DNA from 3 places in the Vibrio sp. PID23_8 genome. Region 2 is predicted to be linked to each of the others. Evidence: riboswitches for the same ligand, from Rfam matches in the RefSeq annotation. Region 2 holds a riboswitch; each other region holds the start of a gene.
What was found. Region 2 has a riboswitch for thiamine pyrophosphate ahead of thiC (phosphomethylpyrimidine synthase ThiC). Riboswitches for the same ligand answer to the same signal wherever they lie in the genome.
Positions count from the first base shown of each region.

Region 1 (5,286 bases), on a different contig from region 2:
GAAACGTTTGTTTGTGGGCCTGAAGGTAAGTGTATTGGTTGTCCGAAAAAATTGTTAGAAATGGTCGATTCTGAACTGAGTTATTGGGAGTCGGCAATGGAGCGCGGTATTACGCCTCAGTTTGATGAGCTGCGTCGTTTTGGAAAAATGTGTACCAATGTGCGTCGTGGTTTGATTCGTAATAACGTGCCATTGTTGAATGCTTAATCAATAATTCTCGAGGATTGAACCAAATGACGTTTAATCCGGCTTCCAATGCGGGGTAAATGTCTTTTTTGGGAAGGTCTCCCACCACCGTGAGTTGATTGACAGGAACACCAAGTTGCTCGGCAATGGTGTGATAGAAGGCTGGTTGATTTTTCTGGATGCCAAGATTAGCAAAGCAAAGTAACCAGTAACGAATTGATCGAGTTTGACTCGTTGAAAGGCGCATTGTACATCTTCCAGGGAGGAATCTGACGCGCTGGTGGCAATATAAATAGGGTACTTACTCGAGAGCTTAGCTAAGGTTTCTCTCGCTTGGGGAATAACTTCTACATATTCCCAATCGCACATTTTCCTTGTGCCTCGGGAAAATCGACCATTAAGGTGTTTCCCCAATCGAAAAGAGAAATCATGTTTGAATCTCCTTTATTCGTACTTTCTGCAAAATATGCCCTTATTTTTGCAGTGAATAGAGTTTATCGGCGTACTTTTGTTCACCTATTTTATACGCACCTGGGATGGTTTCGGTGAGTTGGAATCCGCACTTTTCCAGAACCCGTTCAGAGCCAATGTTGCCCTCCGTCACCTTGGCGGAAAAGTGCGAAATCTGATGTTCGTTTGTTGCCCATTCGATGACGGCTGCGAGTGATTCCGTACCGTATTGCTGGCCATAAAACTCCGGCAACAATAAGTATCCCACTTCGGCTTTGCCTTCTTGCAGAACAAAGCCTGTAATTCCAATAGGCTGCGAGGTTTGCTTTTCGTAAATCACTAAACATAACCAATGATCACTTTGTGGTGTCCATGCAGGTAGGCGTGACTCGAACTTGTGCATCAGATCGGAGTCAGAAGGTGGATCAAAACACAGGGTGATAATGTGTGGATCGGTGTGCAGACGTTGGTACAAAGCCCAATTGTCCATCGTAAGCGGTTTAAGTGTCGTTCGATGTGTTGTTATGTTGAGCGAAAGCACGCACAGTTCCCCGCCTTGTGATTGAGTGTTATTTCTCAAACATATCAAAAATACTTTGATAAACAACATCTAATTCTAAGTTTGGTGTATTAGGTTTATATCAAAAAAGAAGCCAGCAACTTGCTAGCTTCTTTTTATCTGGACTTGCTGAGCTTTATTTTGCTGTTAAAGAAATAAAAGGCAGTTTTTTGGTAATTTGAAACACAGGGATCAAACTGAACACTACCGTAACGAACACCACCGAACCAATCAAATCCTCAATTCTGTGCATGCCGAGCCATAAACGGCTGTAAGCCACGCCCATTGCCCACACCCACAAAGTTACAGCAGAGAAATAGCACTTATGCTGCAAAAGTAACCCACCAAAGAAAGCTAAGCAGATAGAAACGAAAATCGTATGACCAGATGGGAAAGAGTAATCCTTTTCGCCTTGCCAGTGACGAGTGCGCCATTCGCTGACTTTCTCAGAAATCTGTCCTATAACATTCGCTTGCTGTGGGGTTGCTAGTTGATAAAACGCTTCTGGGCGCTCAATCAATTGCTCTGCGGCAAGCAATTCGGTGTAGGGACGTGGGCTTTCTGTCATCAGCTTTAAGCCTGTTTTGCTGGCAAAACCAATCACCAGTAACAATCCCAGCATAGACAGTTTTTGCATCCAGTCAGACTGGGTTGGTTTGAAGCGATAAAGGGACAACACCAACAGCGTTAAGGTAATCAAAAAGCCTTTGCTGCCCGCAGAATCCGTCAGCAGAGTAAAGAGAATGCCAGTGCCATCAGAAACGTGAGAAGTAAGATCGTGATACGAGGCAAACAGCGAAAGCGGGATGATGCCAAGAATGAACAAGGCGAGCATCATCAAACCGTATTTTTTAGTTTTCATCAAAAGTCATACAGCAGTCGAAATTAGGCAGCTATCTTACGACAATCGATGTGAAAAACTTATCAACGCTGTGTCAATTCGAATGTGAAAGTGACATCGATGTCGTTCATTGATGAAGCGCGGTATTAGAAAGTGTTGAAATGCAAATGCGCACATCCATAAGCGCTTTGTGTTTAAAGGACAAGTAAGCTAGTTCATCAAACGCAGTAGGTACTCCGATGCGGCTTTTGGATCTTCCGCATGGCAAATGGCCGAAACCAAAGCCAAGCCGTGAACGCCAGTTGCGCCAAGCTGCGGAATGTTACTTTCGTTAATACCACCAAAGTGCATTAGCGCACATGCGTGTAATCTGCAAAAAAGTGGTTCACAGGACCATGACCTTTACCGACTTCAAGCTCATCTGCGTGCGCGATGGCTTGGCTTATATACTGCTTACCCAGATGAACGGATTTGTGCAGATTGTTGCCTTGACCAAGGTAAGACGCGATAGCTGAAGACAGGGTACAGCCTGTGCCATGGGTGTTTTGGGTTGAGAAGCGCTTGGCGCTAATCAATTCAGAACTGTCTGGCATGATCAACAGATCGTTGCTGTTTTCGTCTTTCTCTAAGTGGCCGCCTTTTAACAGCACTGCTTTTGCACCTAGTGCACGTAAATCAGAAATCATATCGTTCATTTCAGACTCTGATTGAGGCACCGGCTTGCCCGTCAATGCTGCACCTTCAGGTAGGTTAGGGGTAATGATGTCTGCTAGCGGAATCAGCACTTCTTTTAATGTGTTGATCGCCGACAGTTCAAGGAGTAAATCGCCGCTGGTGGCCACCATTACAGGGTCAACCACAAGGTGTTTAGGGCGGTATTGCTTAATCTTGTTGGCAACGGCTTTAATGATGTTGGAATCTGTCAGCATGCCGACTTTGACGGCGACAATGTTGAGATCGGTAAATACTGCGTCGAGTTGGCTTTCTACATGGTCGAGAGGAATAGGGAAAATGGCAGAAACGCCTTGGGTATTTTGCGAAGTAATCGCCGTGATCACTGAGCAAGCAAAACTGCCGGTTGCGGACATGGCTTTGATGTCGGCTTGAATGCCTGCGCCTCCACCGCTATCAGAACCTGCAATCGTCAACACAATCGGTGTGTTGGATGAAGATGTTGCTTGTGGCAGTGTTGATGGTTTTTCTTGTCTTGACTGCTGCGCCATGGTTGCTCCTATTACAAGACATATAGGAACAGACTTGGCCATCGCAAAGGAAGATTGTTGATCGGATCCGTTGAGGCTAGCTGAACTGATGGAGTTCAAGATCAGCTAGTGGCAAAGTGATGATAGTTCCCTACGTCAGTGCTAACTGAATCAGGTTCAACGGGTCTCGAATTTCGATCTCAGCCAACGCATGAACTGCATTGGCTCCCCGACTATTTCGCAAAGAGCATAGCAGTTCCCCCAGTGAAGCTGCACGTGCTTTTTCCTGTTATGAGGATCTATCGATTAAATATGAGATGTGGCAGAGGTAATAGAGGATAGACATCAGAGCAAATGACGTGCTGCATTGAAAGTCGCAGCAAAAGACACCATCTAATATCGAGATATCGACATATTACGTAACGAACCGTTCTTTAATTTAACAAGGATTAGCATAAAACAAGGTTAAAAAAGTGTTAATATTTAACGCGTTGCCAATATGTCTTTGAGTTATCTTATGAAGCGACTAGATAGAACCTAACTCAAAGACAAGGAAGGCGAGAACGATCAACGAGCAAGGAGATCTCATGCTTAATTCTGTAACGGCGAAAGCGGTGATAGATCACGCTCTGTTTTTAGGGGCTGATTTCGCTGAGTTATTCGTTGAACACCATCAAACCAACACGGTCCAGATCGCATCTGGTGAAGTGGATAAGGTTAACTCGGGTATTGATTTTGGTATCGGTATTCGTCTCTTCTTCGGTCATAAAGTGCTTTACGGTTACACCAACAGCACCGATGAAGCCGAACTGAAACGCGTAACCTCACTGCTTGCTGCAAAAGACAAGCGTGAGCAAATCGTTTCAACAGGTTCTCTCAATCTGAACCGCTACCCAATTCAACATGGTTGTCGTATGCCACTTGGCAAAGACGCTAACCTAGATTCTAAAATCGCTTTCCTATTGCAAGTTGACCAAGCAGCACGTGCAGAGAGTGAACACATTAGCCAGTTCATTGGTAGTGTGCTTCAGCGCGAACAACAAGTGTCTATCTTCAACTCAGAAGGTCTACACGTTGACGATACTCGCCATTACATTCGTGTTGTTGGTAATACCGTCGCTCAAAAAGGTAATGAGCAATCTTCTGGTATGGAAGGGCCAGGTGCACTTGCTGGTTGGGAGTTCAGTGAACAACTTGATGCGAAAGAACTCGGTCAAACTATTGCGCAACAAGCGTTGGTGAAACTTGGCGCGGATGCGTGCCCATCGGGTGAAATGCCAGTGGTGATTGGTAACGGCTTTGGCGGCGTTATCTTCCACGAAGCGTGTGGTCATTTGCTAGAAACCACTTCAGTTGCTAAAAAAGCATCCGTATTCCACGACAAGATGGGCGAAATGATAGCTCACACTGCCGTGAATGCAGTTGATGATGGTACCATGACCAACGAATGGGGCTCGATTCATATTGATGATGAAGGCATGCCGACTCAGCGTACTCAGTTGATCAAAGACGGTAAGCTAACGAGCTTTATGGTTGACAAAATGGGTGGCATGAAGACAGGTTACGAGCCTACAGGTTCTGGTCGTCGTCAAAACTACAAGTTCGCACCGACTTCGCGTATGCGTAACACCTTTATTGAACAAGGCGAGCATTCACTTGATGACATGCTGGCAGGTATCGAACGTGGTATCTATGCGAAGAAGATGGGCGGCGGCTCGGTTCAGCCGGGCACGGGGGAGTTCAACTTTGCCGTTCGTGAAGCTTATCTCATTGAAAATGGCAAAATCACCAAACCTCTGAAAACAGCAACGCTTATCAGCACGGGGCCAAAAGTGTTAAAAGAAATCAGCATGGTCGGCAAAGACATGGCGCTTGCTCCGGGCATGTGTGGTTCAGTAAGTGGCTCAGTGCCAACCACAGTCGGTCAACCAACATTGAAAGTAGATAATATTCTGGTAGGAGGCGGTAACTAATGAGCCAAGAACAACAACTTCTTAATGCGGTTGATTACGTCCTATCAGAAGCAAAGCGTCAAGGTGCAGAAGCTG
Region 1 covers NZ_LIXE01000005.1:291,012-296,297, forward strand. The annotation lists gene AK966_RS11645 (hypothetical protein) at 1-207, shown strand, start outside; partial or broken gene AK966_RS11650 (HAD family hydrolase) at 110-617, opposite strand; gene AK966_RS11655 (GNAT family N-acetyltransferase) at 659-1,177, opposite strand; gene AK966_RS11660 (phosphatase PAP2 family protein) at 1,332-2,057, opposite strand; partial or broken gene AK966_RS11665 (thiamine phosphate synthase) at 2,247-2,381, opposite strand; gene thiD (bifunctional hydroxymethylpyrimidine kinase/phosphomethylpyrimidine kinase) at 2,387-3,259, opposite strand; TPP riboswitch at 3,370-3,480, opposite strand; gene AK966_RS11675 (TldD/PmbA family protein) at 3,826-5,211, shown strand; gene AK966_RS11680 (TldD/PmbA family protein) at 5,211-5,286, shown strand, end outside.
Region 1: linked by a shared signal. The riboswitch ahead of thiD (bifunctional hydroxymethylpyrimidine kinase/phosphomethylpyrimidine kinase) and the one ahead of thiC (phosphomethylpyrimidine synthase ThiC) in region 2 are both predicted to bind thiamine pyrophosphate.

Region 2 (5,286 bases):
CGGATATAAACAGCGGTAACAGGCTTTGCTTTCTACTTCTTGTTCACTTGGTGTTTGATAATCAAAGACGGCGAACTGCCCCTGCCAACCAATTGCCGCCGCTGAGATGAGTGGCGTGTTTTGTTCAAAACAGACTTGATTAATTAGCTGACGGGTTGGCATATTGTCGGTGCAGTCCAGCACCACATCCGCCAACATCACCTCAAGCTGCAGCTGTGCTGTGTCTAATCGCTTATTGAGAGCGCGTACTTGGATCATCGAATTAAGATCAGTGAGCTGCTTTACGGTTGCTTCTGTTTTCGCAACTTGGAGGTCTTGTTCACGATAAATGATCTGACGTTGTAGGTTACTGCTATCAACCTCATCATCATCAACCACAACCAATTTACCGATGCCCGCCGATGCCAAGTACAAACTCGCTGCACTGCCTAACCCACCACAACCGATGACCAGCACATGCGATTTTCTCATGCGCTCTTGCCCAACTTCGGCAATTTCAGGCAGAGCGACTTGGCGCTGATAGCGAAGGAAGTGCTTATCCGTGAGCATGCTCGCCTCTCTTGGTATCCGCCAATTCACTACTCTGATCAGTAAACATTAGCTGTCTTTTCTTCATCAGTTGTGCGAAGAACTCGATGACAGACTGAGGTGATTCAGCCAACGTAATAGCTCGCACAACTGCCAAACTAGAAACACCTGTTTGCCAAACTTGGTCAGCATTAAATTGGTCAATGCCACCAATCGCGACCGTCGGAAAACCGAGCTCGTCGACACTTACTTCTTTGTCTTTTGAAGGACGGAAAGCCGGCTCTGTATTTCCATAAGGAATGCTATCAATCAGCTTTTGATACCGTGCCAAGAGCACCAAACCCTGTGGTTTCGATGGCATCTGTTTTGTGGTGGTTGGGAAGATATGCCCTAACGCAATGTAACTAGGGTGAATTTGTACGATGCGCAGTAGCTCATAATAACCATGAGTAGAAAGACCAAGACGAATGCCGGCTTTAGTTAGCTGAGCCAAATTCGATTCATCTATGTCTTCCTGCCCTAGATGAACGCCATAAGCGCCATGCTTGATTGCCAGCTGCCAATAGTCATTGATAAACACTTGTGCTTGATACTGACGACCTAGCTCAATTGCTCGAATGATCTGTTGTTCTAAATCGACTTGTTGTGGGTTCTTGATTCGTAGTTGAATCGTGTTGATGCCTAAAGGCAGTAAACGCTCAATCCAAGCAACATCATCAACGACTGGATAAAGCCCTAGACTTTGCTTGGTTAGCGTTGGAAAGCTAACGCTCTCTCCTTGTGTAGACCAACCAACTTGAATATCGAGTCGGTTATCTTCCAGTACAGGTGTGGGGAAATCATCAAATTGGTCAGCCCACTGAGTAGATCGTCCCTCGTCAAGGTTGTCATTCAATAGTGTTTCACGTGAAACATTCGCTTGTTGCGTTGTCATTGCTCGAGCAAGTGTTAATGCATCTTCAATAGGAAAATCGAGTACTGTCAGCGTTACTATCCAAGCAAGGTGATGCTCAGGAGCAAATGCTGTGTTGAGCTTGGACTTAACGGTAAGCGCTCTCACTTCATCGTTAATTGGGTGACGCCAGATATCAAGCTGAAGCACTTCATGCTTTTCACCGGAAACCTGGCGATCAGCAATACCAATATAAATCGCTTTTGACGGTTGCTTTGCGCACGCTTCTACCGATAAAGCAGAACGATAATAAAGCGCAAATGAACACTTAGGCTCAGAGTCATAACCATCAATGAGATCAGTCGTTATGTGTGTGGTCTGTTGGTCGCGAACAAGCTGAATAGATTGAGCTGGGCTCACACCCAACTTAATGTCTACAATGCTAAACCCCTGTTCTTTTGCCACCAACAAACATTGCTGAACTGAACCCGTCAGATCAATCAATGATGACGGAATAAGGATTTGGCTCATTAGTCACTTACCTCGGCATGTGCTGCTGGGTGGTACAACTCAGATCCTGTATCTCTAAATTCTTGCGATTTTTGACGCATGCCCTCGAGAGGGTCATCAAGCATTTTGATCGAGATAGCTTGGTCCGCAGCAACTTGCTCAATATCTTTCGCGTACTCACGTACCTCTTGGGAAATCTTCATGGAGCAGAACTTTGGTCCACACATCGAACAAAAGTGAGCAACTTTGCCAGACTCTTGAGGTAAGGTTTCATCATGGAAAGCACGCGCGGTATCTGGGTCGAGTGACAAGTTGAATTGGTCTTCCCAGCGGAACTCGAAGCGAGCCTTAGACAGCGCGTTATCACGTACTTGAGCACCAGGGTGTCCCTTCGCTAAGTCAGCGGCGTGCGCAGCAAGCTTGTAAGTGATCATGCCAACCTTCACGTCTTCTTTGTTTGGTAAGCCGAGATGCTCTTTAGGTGTTACGTAGCAAAGCATCGCACAGCCATACCAACCAATCATGGCCGCGCCAATACCTGAAGTAATATGATCGTAACCAGGAGCGACGTCTGTCGTCAGTGGACCAAGCGTGTAGAACGGTGCTTCATGACAGTGCTCTAGCTGCTCTTCCATGTTCTCTTTGATCATATGCATTGGAACATGACCAGGACCTTCGATAATGACCTGAACGTCGTATTCCCACGCAATCTTGGTTAACTCACCAAGGGTACGAAGCTCAGCAAATTGCGCTTCATCGTTAGCATCGGCAACCGAACCAGGGCGTAGGCCATCACCGAGAGAGAGTGCCACATCATACTTAGCACAAATTTCACAGATCTCACGGAAGTGGGTGTATAAGAAGCTTTCTTGGTGATGTGCTAAACACCATTTCGCGATGATAGAACCGCCACGAGAAACAATGCCAGTAACGCGTTTTGCTGTCATTGGTACATAGCGAAGTAGTAAGCCGGCATGGATAGTGAAATAGTCAACGCCCTGCTCTGCTTGTTCAATCAGAGTATCGCGCATCACTTCCCAGTTAAGGTTTTCCGCAACACCATTTACTTTCTCAAGGGCTTGGTACATGGGTACAGTACCAATCGGAACCGGACTGTTACGTAGAATCCACTCACGAGTTTCGTGGATGTTACGTCCAGTAGAGAGATCCATAACGGTATCCCCGCCCCAGCGCGTTGCCCATACTAACTTCTCTACTTCTTCTTCAATCGAAGAAGTGACCGATGAGTTACCGATGTTGGCGTTCACTTTGACCAAAAAGTTACGCCCAATGATCATTGGTTCGGATTCTGGGTGGTTGATATTAGAAGGGATAATCGCGCGACCTTCGGCGACTTCTTTACGCACAAACTCGGCGGTAATGTCTTTTGGAAGATTCGCTCCGAAGCTTTGACCCGGATGTTGTTGATTCAGCACTTCATCGCGGTATTGAGCACGCCCCATATTTTCACGTAGCGCGATGTATTCCATTTCTGGGGTAATAATGCCTTTGCGAGCATAGTGTAACTGAGTCACACACTGCCCACCTTTAGCACGTCGAATACGTGGTAGATTACCGTAACGAAGATCGTCTAGCGTTTCATCTTCTAAGCGCTCTTTGGTGTATACCGAGCTTACTTCATCGAGTAGTTCAGTATCAGCGCGCTCTTCAATCCACCCTTCTCGCAGCTTAGGTAAGCCGTTGTAGAGGTCTATGGTGTATTCTGGATCTGTGTATACACCTGAGGTATCGTAAACGCGTACTGGCTCATTAGGCTCGAAAATAGGCGCTTCTTTTGTGCCTCCAATAAGGCTATCAGCGAGTGATATTTCACGCATTGGCACACGAATATCGGGACGTGAACCATCTACGTAGACTTTGCTTGAATTTGGGTACGGTTGTACCGAGAGTGTATCAATGAACTGTTTTGCTTCCAGTCTCGCTTGCTTGCGACTCGACATAGCATTTTTCCTTGCTTTGTTATGCTTAGATAAAAAGTATTGGGATAAAAATGCTTGGCGGATAGATGCGACAAGAGGAATCGAATTAAGGACAGGTTGAGCGGGTGCTCTTCGTCTATAACAACATTCGACTATTTGATAGGTCGACCAGATAGAACTCTGGTGTAGATATCTTCTCTTGTTCCCTTCGCAGATTCTAATCTGATCAGGTTCAACGGATCCCGAATTAACGGTCTCAGCCTTATGGCACTCCGACAAGTGAAATCAGTATATAAAAACGGCTTGGTTAAACCAAGCCGACCTGATTAAAATTTGAGTATTTTTGCTAACTACGCATCAATAATTGGAACCCAATCCATGCAGCTGAAATGCTTAACACGACATTCAACAGTATGTTCAATCCCATTTTAAAGAAGGCACCCTGCTGCATAAGCAACACGTTATCCATCGAGAAGGTAGAAAAAGTGGTTAATGCACCCAAAAAACCAAGACCGATAATTTGGCGCCACGGATCAGTTGTTATCAGTTCAGTTTCAAACGCAGCGATCAAAAGGCCTATGATGAAAGAGCCAACGACGTTTACCGTTAACGTACCGTAAGGAAAACCACGCCCCAGTAGCATTACACAAAGTTCAGAAATTAAGTAACGAGTACACGCACCAAATGCGCCACCTAATGCAATAAAGCCCAAAATGGATAGTTGTCCCATAATGCCCCCAGAAAAGTTGATGGCGATATTGTAATCAAATTTATAATAATAGTGATTATAAAGTCTTAGAATTCAGCGAAAACAACATCCAACAGTTACACGTATTTAAAAAGTTACAGGTATCACTTAGTACAAATAAGCAGCACCACTAAAAATACGACTAATGGTTATTTATAAATACAATGAAAGGGAGCTAGGAAGACAAAAAGAGGAAATAAACCCGAACAATTAATCTTCGAGGTTATACCAATCGTAGTAAATAACCGATCATTCTAGCTTGTTATAACGCTCGATAACTTCGTTTAAAATTTTAATTGTGGAATAACTACTTATCGAAAATTTTAGCGTTTTTCCTGAGCTAACTCTGATTACTTACTGTGATTAGTATTACCTTTAGCATTAAGCTTTTTTGTATTAATTCAAATCTTACACATACGAAAAAGCCCTAGCATTGCTGCTAGGGCTTTGTCTGAATAAATGGCGGAGCGGACGGGACTCGAACCCGCGACCCCCGGCGTGACAGGCCGGTATTCTAACCAACTGAACTACCGCTCCACACGGAGATAAAACTTTTGTTTTATCCGATACTTGTCGTTCAGAACAAGTACCTTAAATTAAAAGCCTGGCGATGTCCTACTCTCACATGGGGAAGCCCCACACTACCATCGGCGCTATTTCGTTTCACT
Region 2 covers NZ_LIXE01000021.1:29,909-35,194, forward strand. The annotation lists gene AK966_RS19110 (HesA/MoeB/ThiF family protein) at 1-549, opposite strand, end outside; gene AK966_RS19115 (thiamine phosphate synthase) at 536-1,951, opposite strand; gene thiC (phosphomethylpyrimidine synthase ThiC) at 1,951-3,891, opposite strand; TPP riboswitch at 4,057-4,155, opposite strand; gene crcB (fluoride efflux transporter CrcB) at 4,217-4,600, opposite strand; tRNA gene AK966_RS19130 (tRNA-Asp) at 5,079-5,155, opposite strand; partial or broken rRNA gene rrf (5S ribosomal RNA) at 5,221-5,286, opposite strand, start outside.

Region 3 (5,286 bases), on a different contig from region 2:
TCAACGCATCACTGCCATGTTGTGCATTTAACTCAGCAATCTCACCAGATGCTTCTACCTGACCACTAGCAACAAAAGCAAAATGACTGGCAATGGCTCTTGCATCACTTAGGTGGTGCGTCACCATCAAGACAGTAATGCCACGCTCAGTAGCAAGCTGCTTAACCAATGTTAGCATCTCCTCACGCAGCACAGGGTCTAACGCAGAAAAAGGCTCATCAAGAAGCCACATCGAATGCGGCTGAACAAAACAGCGCGCCAGTGCCACACGCTGACGCTGACCGCCAGAAAGGTGCTCTGGCAATCGGTCAAGATACTCTGCTACACCAACTTGCTTTGCGGCTTGCTCCACAAGAAGCTTTTGGTCTACCGTGAGCTTTAATCCCGGATGCAGACCTAAACCAATGTTGTCTCTTACTGACAGATGAGCGAATAGATTGTGTTCTTGGAGCAACATAGAGAACGGACGCTGGTACGGTTCTTTGCGTACGATGGACTCACCATCAACCAAAATATCGCCTTGGTCTGGATTGATGAACCCAGCCAACAGTGCAAGTAACGTTGATTTACCCGCCCCACTCGGTCCCATCAGTGACACGATTTGTCCACGTTGAATTTCTAGCTCAAAGCAAAACAGATCACGTTGATAGGTATACTGCACATCATCCAATACTAACATTACGCTCTCCCCTTCGTTTTCAACACTTTTTCAATCACGGCGAAACAGCCCACACTGAGCAATAACAACGTGACTGAGACCACCGCTGCCGCCTCCATTTGATAACTGCCTAACAATTGGAATAGATACAACGGCAAGGTTCTAAATTCTTGTCCACCAAACAAAGCAATCGCGCTTAAGTCGCCAATCGCAAACATAAAGCTGATTGCAAACGCATGAGCAAATGGCTTGCGTAATGCTTGCCACTCCACCACTTTAAAACGTTGCCAACCACGCATGCCTAGGCTGGCACAAACGTACTGGTATTGCTGCTCAATGTGTAACATCGGTTGAGACAAGGTTTTAATCACATACGGCAGTGCCATTAAACCATTCACCAGAATAACCACAAAAAATGCTAAGCTGAATACATCGGTAAATGAGCGTAGCAATAGAAATAATCCAGTACTAATAACTAATCCAGGCGTCACCAAGATGATGGTGCCAATTAGTTCAATTTGATCGGCGCGGCTGTTCTTGTATTGCAAACGCCAACGTCGGCTAGTAAGCAAAATTGACACGCCAGCAGCAACAGCCAGAGAGCTCGCTAACACGGCAACTTTGAGTGAATTCCACAATGCAGACCAAAAGCGTTCATCACTCAATACCGACCAAACTTGTTGGTTGATACCACTGAATACGACCATCACAAGCGGCGGTATGACAAGTAAAAAGGCAGCCATGATCCAAAAGCAATCCCAAGCTTTTGACCATCCATGATCCTTCGTTAAATATTGCTGTACTGATATGCTTCCAGCGCTTACCGAGACTGGCTTCGTCAACTTCTGTACGCCAATCGCGAGTAAGCCACATAACAACATTTGCCACAGCGCCAACAGCGCCCCAGCTTGCAAATCAAAGTCGAACTTAATCGCTTGGTAAATGGCAAGTTCAATCGTCGTTGACTTCGGTCCGCCGCCTAATGCCATCACGGTGGCAAAGCTGGTAAAACACAGCATAAACACCAAGCCACTCACATGAGCTAACTGTTGCCTTAGACGTGGCCATTCCACCCAGCGGAATTTGTCCCAATGAGTCATACCAAGGTGTGCACACAGTTTATGTTGCTCTGAAGGAATGGATTCCAATGCCTGCAAAAGTAGGCGCGCCGCATAAGGCATATTGAAGAACACATGCGCAAGCAAAATACCGTTCAGTCCATAGATGGAAAACGGTAGATCAGCATCAAGGCTTTGTAGTCCTTTTGCAATCAGGCCACTATTGCCGTAAATCGCCAGCAAACCAAATACACCCACCAAAACTGGCAGAACCAAGGTGGAAGCAAACAATTTTAACAGTAGAAACTTACCAAAGAACTCACGACGAGAAAGTGCGTGAGCGACGGGAATGGCAAAGCCGACGCTCAACACGGTAGAGAGAAATGCTTGGTAGAAGCTGAACTTGGTGACATGTTGGTAGTAAGGATCACTCCAAACCATCGACACATCAAGAGAAGGCGCTTGAATAATCAAAGCACCTAGGGCAGAAATAACAAAGGCCGTGATAATCATCGCGACCCCTAAACCAATTTTCGGTACAGAATTCAAAAGTAGAACCTATATTAAAACGTCAATGCGCTTTGCCACTCACGAATCCAGGACTTACGCTTTTTTGCAACTTCATCAGCACTAAAGCTCAGTGACTTGTTTGGTACGCTGAGCGTTGCAAAACCTTTTGGCAGCTCAACATCAGTCACTGGGTACATCCAGTTGCCCGTTGGCATTGCCGATTGGAATTCATCACTCAAAATGAAGTTCATGAACTGATCGGCTAGCTCAGAATTCTGTGAGCTTTTTACCTTGGCCGCCACTTCCACTTGCATGTAGTGACCTTCAGCAAAGTTGGCACTTGCGTACTTAGCATCGTCTTCCGCAATCAAATGGTAGGCGGGAGAAGTCGTATACGACAGCACAAGATCAGACTCGCCATTCAAGAACATGGAGTACGCCTCGGACCAACCTTTGGTAACGGTAACGGTTTTACTCGCTAGCAGCTTCCACGCTTGGGTGGCGTCATCGCCATAGATAGACTTCATCCACAACATCAAGCCTTGGCCCGGCGTCGAAGTGCGAGGATCTTGGTAAATGACTTTCAGATCATCACGCTCTTCCAACAACTCCTGCATGCTCTTTGGCGGATTTGCTAACTTATCTTTGTTGTACACAAAAGCAAAGTAGCCGTAATCGTAAGGTACGAAGGTTTTATCCTGCCAACCGTTAGGCAGCGTGGTTTTAGAAGTATCAACGTTATGCTCAGTCAGCAGGCCAGTCTTTTTTGCTTCCGCCATTAGGTTATTATCCAAACCTAACACGATATCCGCTTTGCTGTTGCTTCCCTCCAAACGAAGGCGGTTAAGAATGGAAACACCATCGTCCAGTGCAACGAAATTAACATCGCATCCGCATTTGGCTTCAAATGCCTTTTCGACGTTAGGACCAGGTCCCCAATCGGCAGCGAAAGAGTCGTACGTATAGACAGTTAAGGTGTTTTCAGCGGCAAACGCTGAAGTCGAAGTGATGGCTGCAAGGGCAATCAGACTAAGAGTGGTTTTCACGGCTCGCTCTCCATTTGCATGTCGAAAAGTTGAGCGGCACAGGGTTGAGGCAGGTATTTAGGACTTCCAATATCCAGGCTCAATTCCTACGCCAGCATTATCTGGTTCAGGTAATACGGGTCCCTTCCTGCTCAACAACGTTCAGCGATTAGGTCTCAGCGCCCAAGTGCATTGATGAGTTCAATGCCAAATGAGTTTGCTCCCCGATGAGTTGGATGGATTGTAAAGGTCTTTGATTGATTACACAATCAACGTTGGTCATAACCCCAACGTGGCACTAAACCTTGTTCAATACCTAAGTGATCAAGAATTCTCGCTACCATAAAATCAACCAAGTCTTCAATGCTCTTCGGTTGATGGTAGAAGCCCGGCGCAGCAGGCATGATGGTCACGCCCATCTGCGATAGCTTGTGCATGTTCTCTAGATGTAGGGTTGAGAATGGCGTTTCACGCACCACAAGCAGCAACTGTCCACGTTCTTTCATCACCACATCCGCGGCACGTTCGATCAGGTTATCCGACATACCGTGTGCGATCGCCGCGACGCTACCCGCTGAACATGGGCACACCACCATTTGTTTCGGCGCTGCGGAGCCTGATGCCACTGGTGAGAACCAATCATCTTTACCACAAATCGTTAAATTATCTGGGTTGCAGTTGAGGTGTTCTACTAATGCCTTTTGTGCCGCTTCAGGGCCGCTTGGTAGTTTCAAATCATGCTCAGTCGCCATCACCACACGAGCTGCAGAAGAGATCAACACATACACGTGGTAATCCGCTGAAACAAGACACTCGAGAAGGCGAAGGCCATACGGGGCACCAGAAGCGCCCGTTAATGCTAATGTGATGGCTTTTTTAGGGGTTACTTTTTGCTGCATAAATGTCATTAAGCTTTTTGTTTCAGTTGTTCTAGAAGCTTGCCGTGGATGCCACCAAAGCCACCATTGCTCATCACAAGAATTTGGTCACCCGGTTGTGTTCGTTCGACGATTTTCGCGACAAAGCTATCCATCTCTGTACCGACAAACGCAGATTGTAGACACTGGTCAGCAATGTCTTGTACCGACCAACCAATGTCATCCGGTTGGAATAGGAACACTTCATCTGCGCTGTGCAATGACGCCGCGAGTGTATTTTTGTGAACACCGCGCTTCATGGTCGCAGAGCGAGGCTCCAGTACGGCAAGAATACGCTGTTCGCCTACCTTGTTCCGTAAACCGCCCAGCGTCAGTTCAATCGCTGTTGGGTGATGAGCAAAATCATCGTAAACCGTCACGTCCTGCTCTTCACCTTTTAGCTCCAAACGACGTTTCGTATTGATAAAGCGACCAAGCGCCTGACAAGCAAGCTCAGGAGTAACACCAACATGACGCGCAGCAGCAATCGCCATTAATGCGTTATCTACGTTGTGGTCACCAACGAGGTCCCAATCCACGACGCCTACTTTCTCGCCTTGCAGTGACACTTCAAATTTAGAACCATCGACAACCAATTTGTGTGCTTGCCAATCACCATCGACACCAGAGAACTGCTTTTCTGTCCAACAACCGCGCTCGATCACCTCTTGCAGAGACGGATCTTGCTTTGGCGCCAAGATCAAACCGTTACCCGGAACAGTACGCACCAAATGATGGAATTGACGCTTAATCGCCTCTAGATCGTCGAAGATGTCTGCATGATCGAATTCAAGGTTATTCATGATCAGCGTGCGTGGGTGATAATGAACAAACTTAGATCGTTTATCGAAAAAAGCACTGTCATATTCATCCGCTTCGACAACGAAGAACATGCTTTCACCCAAGCGAGCCGACACGCCAAAGTTACCTAGCACACCACCAACAAGGAAGCCCGGTTGGTAACCGCAATCTTCTAGGATCCAAGCCAACATGCTTGAAGTGGTGGTTTTACCATGGGTACCCGATACCGCCAGAACCCAACGATCGTGCAATAGAAACTCTTGCAACCACTGTGGACCCGAAGTGTAACGAATATTGGTGTTGAGTACATGCTCAAC
Region 3 covers NZ_LIXE01000004.1:83,512-88,797, reverse strand. The annotation lists gene thiQ (thiamine ABC transporter ATP-binding protein) at 1-679, opposite strand, end outside; gene thiP (thiamine/thiamine pyrophosphate ABC transporter permease ThiP) at 679-2,265, opposite strand; gene thiB (thiamine ABC transporter substrate binding subunit) at 2,280-3,272, opposite strand; TPP riboswitch at 3,339-3,488, opposite strand; gene AK966_RS09355 (flavin prenyltransferase UbiX) at 3,521-4,159, opposite strand; gene mpl (UDP-N-acetylmuramate:L-alanyl-gamma-D-glutamyl-meso-diaminopimelate ligase) at 4,159-5,286, opposite strand, start outside.
Region 3: linked by a shared signal. The riboswitch ahead of thiB (thiamine ABC transporter substrate binding subunit) and the one ahead of thiC (phosphomethylpyrimidine synthase ThiC) in region 2 are both predicted to bind thiamine pyrophosphate.